DNA from 2 places in the Sporosarcina saromensis genome. Region 1 is predicted to be linked to the other one. Evidence: riboswitches for the same ligand, from Rfam matches in the RefSeq annotation. Region 1 holds a riboswitch; the other holds the start of a gene.
What was found. Region 1 has a riboswitch for thiamine pyrophosphate ahead of ACVHUV_RS07290 (YkoF family thiamine/hydroxymethylpyrimidine-binding protein). Riboswitches for the same ligand answer to the same signal wherever they lie in the genome.
Positions count from the first base shown of each region.

Region 2: another riboswitch for thiamine pyrophosphate. It lies ahead of thiM (hydroxyethylthiazole kinase); the one in region 1 lies ahead of ACVHUV_RS07290 (YkoF family thiamine/hydroxymethylpyrimidine-binding protein).

Region 1 is NZ_CM142738.1:1,481,928-1,485,071, reverse strand. Features, by position in the region: gene ACVHUV_RS07300 (ABC transporter ATP-binding protein) at 1-755, opposite strand, end outside; gene ACVHUV_RS07295 (ECF transporter S component) at 742-1,323, opposite strand; gene ACVHUV_RS07290 (YkoF family thiamine/hydroxymethylpyrimidine-binding protein) at 1,326-1,907, opposite strand; TPP riboswitch at 1,988-2,093, opposite strand; gene ACVHUV_RS07285 (hypothetical protein) at 2,324-2,458, opposite strand; gene ACVHUV_RS07280 (YecA family protein) at 2,513-3,144, opposite strand, start outside.
Region 2 is NZ_CM142738.1:937,079-940,222, forward strand. Features, by position in the region: gene thiE (thiamine phosphate synthase) at 1-193, opposite strand, end outside; gene thiD (bifunctional hydroxymethylpyrimidine kinase/phosphomethylpyrimidine kinase) at 219-1,049, opposite strand; gene thiM (hydroxyethylthiazole kinase) at 1,046-1,804, opposite strand; TPP riboswitch at 1,882-2,100, opposite strand; gene ACVHUV_RS04570 (DUF3238 domain-containing protein) at 2,349-3,144, shown strand, end outside.

The DNA.
Region 1 (3,144 bases):
AAATAAGGGGTAGACACATCTTGTACGAGCAAAGATTGTTCCACTTGCCTACTACTTTTTCGCTTTTCCAGTCGAGGTACTTGATCCATGCTTTGCAATTCAATCGCGCGATCAAAAAACGTCCCCCATAGATCCAGCCGGTGCTCAATTGCCACAACTGTAAATCCTTTTTGGTTTTGCAATTCATCCAACCAAGCAATAAACTTTCTAGCCGTATACGGATCCAAATGGGAAATCGGCTCGTCCAGTAATAATACATCCGGCTCCATAATCAATGCGCAAGCTGTAGCAATCCGCTGCTTTTCTCCCCCAGACAATTGCTGAATGACAGCATGCCGAAACTCAATTAATCCTGTCATCGTTAACACAGCATCTATCTTCTCAGCCATTACACTAAGGTCAACATCGAGATTCTCCAATGTGAAGGCAAGCTCTTCCTCTACCGTCAACATACAAAACTGTGCATCTGGATCTTGAAAAACAGTTGCTACACGATGATTCACTTCTCCTTGGGCATATGAACTACTTTCCCTACCAAACAACTTCACCGAACCCGTCATAATGCCATCACAGTTATCAGGATACAACCGATTGCATACGTACAGTAATGTCGTCTTCCCACTTCCACTCGGTCCAGTGATGACTACCTTTTCACCAAGCTTTATAGATAATGAAACCTTATCTAAGATCCATTTCTCTTCATCAGGATAACGAAAACAGACATCTTCAAACTCGATCACTTCAGGCACGGGCATCACCTTTAACGGATCTCGTTATCGCATATCCTCTAAGGGATCCTGTTGCCAATAAACCATCAACGACCATTTTACCGCCAACACCTGCAATCATTGCACCACTCACAATCCGGATAGCCAACATCAACACAACATAGCCCGTACTGAAAACAGCAAATCCTCCGAGTAAATACCCATAGACAAAACTGAAAACAGCTGCGCCAATTCCTGCCAGCATGAGCACCCACACGTTAAATCGCTTATAACCTGTTGCTGCAAATGCCGCTTCTGCTCCTAATCCTTGAATCAAACCTGCCAAAATCAATCTCGGTCCAACCGCATTCCCTAGCAATACTTCTATCGCAGCAGCAATTGTTTCTGACACGACCGCAGCCCCGGGTTTTCGAATAATGTACATACAAATAATCGATACAATGAACCAAATACCAAAAATCCACTCATATGCAATTGGGCCAATAAAACCAGCCCATATATTTCCGACATGTAAAAACAGTAAATAGACAATGCCAAACACAACAGAAAATAGAGACATGAGAACGACTTCTTTTAACTTCCAAGATTTCAACATATTCATCGACCTCCATGTGAAGGGCTATTTATACTCATCGACACCGTCATCACTAAATGCTTATGCTGTTCAGAACGCGCATGCGTAAAGGATTCCTCATAAAAAGCAAACACATCATGAATATCTCCGTGGATTCCGCTTGCATAGTGCATGGATTCATTGAACACACCACGCTCCTTCGCACGATCCACCTCTCGATAAATGACATCCATGTAATCCGGGTTATTCATCGGATACAGCGCGAATTGGGATGACACGTATTGTTTCGTAGCATCGGTGTTTGCCACCTCATCCCCTTTATCCAAATAGGCGTCGCCTGCTGTATCTCCTGGACACCCAGCGGAAAAAGTACCTGACATGGCAACATGTTCACCCGTTTTCGCTGCATGTAAACAAATCGCTTTCGCAACATTGAATACATGAACCTGCTTCCCTCTGATCACTGTCGATACATCATCGGTATGCATCCAAACGTTTGAAGTATCTGTCTGTTCAAGTGCTCCCTTAATAACTTCCACAAAATTCGCCGCCATCGGATACAACGAGAAACGGAATCCGATAATTGGACTGACGCCACACTTCATTTGTAAAACCTCCTCGATTTTTTTACATAAAAAAACTACATCCCGGAAGATGTAGCCACTTGTCCAATCGTAAAAAAACGCGGAAAGTCACTACACTTCCCCACGCAAGTATTATCTTGATCGGGTAATAAGGAATCGGAGCAGTTGCTCGCATCACAGCCATAGTGGGCACCCCTAGTGTAGAAAACGGTATGTAGTTAGATGGAATGGATTGTCATTCATCACTTTTTTATGTTGAGCCCAGTATAGTGGAAGTTTGCGAATTTGTAAATGTATTCTTGCAAACTCGTACTTTGGTGGGAGATAAAATATTGATAAAACAGTTTCCTTACCGTTGTCATAGCTAGATATACATTTCTCATTCAAAATGGATACAATTCATCCACAACAATTTCTTTTTTTTCGGTTTTCTATTTTCATCTACGCGACCATCTGCAATTGCCTCTTCCATATGCAAAACCGGACTCTGTGTAGCCTGCGATAAAATAGAAATACTCGTCTTGCCCAAACAACTGGTCATCCGAATACTTCTTTTTGTTATTCTTACTCACCAATCAAAACCCCTTTGCTTGCTAGATTCACTTCACTTCCCCTCGTTATTCAACTCAGACTTTCTGTTCCTCATACGCAAGCAGATCTTTATAATACTTATTCATGGATGAAGGGGATACTTCAAACGATTCAGCGATCTCTTTTACGGTCATCTGAATCGAATCAAAAAGACCTTTTTCTTGTCCGAAACGAATCGCACCAGCAGCAATGGCAACTTCTTTCCGTGCATTCGGTTGTTGTTCCACGAGGAAGTCTTCAACAATCTCTAACAGCTTGTCTGATTCCTGTTCATGCTTATCCAAAAATGCCATGATGGACTGTAAAACACCTGCTTCGAAGTTGGTGAATTCACTGCCATCGTAGTTATCATTTGCAAGCATCTTCCAAAACGACATCCCTTGTTCTTTCATAAATTGCTCAGTCGTTTGGCCATCTGTCTTTTCAAATAGCTTGATGAATTCCGTAAACACTTGTTGGTGATCTGTCGGGAAGAAGATGAGGCTCGATACCGCTAAGAAATGATTTTCATTCTCTGTACCGTCCGGTAAAATAAAGCAATACAAATGCACACCGACAGGTACCGGTTTGTCAACCTCTCTTCTCAATTGAATCACTTCATCTGTTAAAGTTATTTTTACCGTCAAGTACTCTTCGTCAACTCCCAATACCTCACCAATAATAGCTT
Region 2 (3,144 bases), 540 kb from region 1:
CATCATCGTTCACGATGAACGGAACACTATATTCCTTGCACAACTCTTGGCATTGTCGAGCAAATTCCAGCAATGCTTCGCCTCTTTTCGCACCCGGCCCTTTTTCTCGTAACTGAAAGCAAGTAATGCCGCCACGCAAAGCGCACTCGAGCACATGTAGAGGGTCCTGCGTTCCTGTATTCGTCGAACCCATTATGAAATAAAGTGCCAGTTGCTCTTTATTCAATTATGACAACCTCCTTTGCATCCTGCTTCAATCGATTATATGCCCAGTGATTCGTTGGCCCGTGACCTCCGCCTAATTGTAAGCCATCCGATATGGCCGCTTGAATAAATACCTTCGCTTCACGCACTGCTTCCTGCAAACTTTTTCCTTGCGCAATGAATGCAGTAATTGCGGCAGAAAACGTGCAACCCGTACCATGCGTATCTTTTGTAGCAATCCGTTCTGATTTTAACGTGAATGAATAGCCGTCTGCCCCGAAGAAAAAGTCTTCCGCAAACTGCGCATCATTGCTATGTCCGCCTTTTAAAATGACCGCTTTTGCCCCTGAACTAAGAATCCGGTTCGCTGCTTCTTCGTAATCAGCTGTCGACTGAATCGTCATATCCGCAAGCACTTCCGCTTCCGGAATATTCGGCGTGACGAGAGTAGCAAGAGGAAGTAAATGTGCTTTCAAAGCAGTAACGGCTTCATCTTTAAGTAAAGATGCGCCACCTTTTGCGATCATCACTGGATCAATCACGAGGGGTGGGCAGCCATTGTGCCTTAATGAAACTGCTACCGCCTCAATAATGTCTGCTGAAAATAGCATCCCTGTCTTCACGGCTCCTACTGAAAAATCGTCCAACACAGCTTGTATTTGAGCAGTTACACCTGCCGCCTCAATCGGGTAGACACCGTGTACGCCTAACGTATTTTGTGCAGTAACAGCCGTTAACGCGGACGTCCCGAATACACCAAGCTCTTGGAACGTCTTCAAATCTGCCTGTATACCAGCCCCCCCGCCACTATCTGAACCTGCAATTGTCAAAGCTACTGAAGTCATCTCAAATCCTCCTCTGTTATTGCATAAAGTGCGTTCAATAAATTCACAGCAAAGTCTCCTGGTCCAGTAGATAGTGCCGCTGCCTGTTCACCTGCTCTTTTATAAATAGCCAAAGCGTTTTCCGCTGCTTCCAACTTGTGATCGTCTGCCACTGCAACAAATGCAGCAACGACCGCACTTAACAGGCAACCTACGCCTGTGACACGTGTCATAAGTGAATGGCCCCCAGCAATTCGCACGACCCTTTTGCCGTCTGTAACAAGATCCTCAACACCGGTCACTGCAACAAGACAGCTGTATCGCGTCGCCACTTCAAGCGCGAGCTGTTCCAAATCTGCCTCTCCATCTCCTGCATCAACCCCTTTTGCTTGCCAATCAATTCCTGCAATTGCTGCAAGTTCCCCAGCGTTGCAACGAATAAGGGACACAGGAACTTTCTCTAAAATCGATAGGACAGCGGCTTTTCGGAATGAGGTCGCTCCAGCACCGACTGGATCGAGGATGACCGGAATGCCATTAGCCGCCGCACGCTCCCCAGCAAGGCACATCGCCTCGACACTGACCGCTTTAAGCGTACCGATATTCAATACGACAGCTGATGAAACAGCCGCCATATCCGCTGCTTCTTCAACCGCATCCGCCATGACAGGGGAAGCTCCTAGTGCAAGCAAGCCATTCGCTTGGAAATTCGCAACAACAATATTCGTAATGCAATGAATCAACGGTTTTTCATCTCGTAGTTTTTGTAAATACATCGTCAACATGCCTCCATATATGCAAAAAAGCCGCTCCTGACAGGGCGTCAAGAAGCGGCTTGCAAATTCAATGGATAGAAGTTGCGCACCCACTTCCCTCCGCTGGTATCAACCAGATCAGGTTCAAAGGGTCCGCGTATTCATACACGTCTCAGCCTAGCGCATTGCATGTTTCATTTGCTATCAGCTCTGTCCGATTTTTAATGTTTCACCATGATATACGCATAGTGAACATGAAATCGGTACGAGTGTTTTGCAAATTTACACACGTGCATAAGGCACCCCTAGTGGCAATTTTACGATTTGTTTTCAAAATTACTATAACATAGTTTCGCAGATTCGCAAGAAGGGCAAGGAAATAGTAATGGGTACATTCAAGCATGTTGATGCATATAAGCATACGCCATGTACGCGGATAGTGACTGGGACGCACAATCGTTAATGGATAGATCGTTCACTTTCGCATAAGCTGTTCAATTGATTGGTACGTTATGTTTAGCGATGTTGAAAGTTCCCCAAAATAGAGGTAAAGGGAGGCGCAAACATGTTATTTGAAATACAGTCTGTAAAGCATGAACATGATTTGATTTCATTCACATGGAATGATGTCGGAGGTTTTTACAACGTGTATAAAGATGGTGAACATGTCTATGAAGGAACCGTGCCGGAATTTCAAGACGGGGATTTCAAACATGGTAAATTCTATCATTACATGGTAGAACGTGTTGAGGATAATCAAGTCGTCGATGTCATTGCATTGCAAACGTCTGCTTTTGCTGAAGAAAAGAACGTCGAGAATCCCTTGCAATCTCTTGTCATGACGACAATCGTAGCGAAAACGCAAATCGCCTTGTCATGGGAAGGTATGAAGGACATAGAAGAATACGGCATTTATCGGAATGGAAAATTTGTAAAGATGGTCAACACAAATTGGTACATCGACCGGGATATTGACATGGACGAATCATACGACTATATGATTCGAGCAAGACGTCCGCTTGAAAAATCAGAGGAGCGTTTGACATCCGTTAAATCGGTTTTGTCTAATGTGTTTGGTTCGCTGCATCCCAATTCATCACGTAAGGAAGCTGCTATTGAAACATTTTCGACCGTCAAGTGGATCGGCAAGCCGCGAGAGCTTTTACAGCCAGTGAATGAAAGGGAAAAGACGTTGCATCCTATAGATCGATGGAAATTACGTTATACAACGTTTCTTGCAGAGGAATGGGTACGGAATCCAAATTTGTTGTCACCCAATCATTATTTCAAAGGAGACGCCCGTGACTTTGATCCGAATGGCGATGGTTTTCGTACGCGTGTCGATATTGAGCTCGCGTACG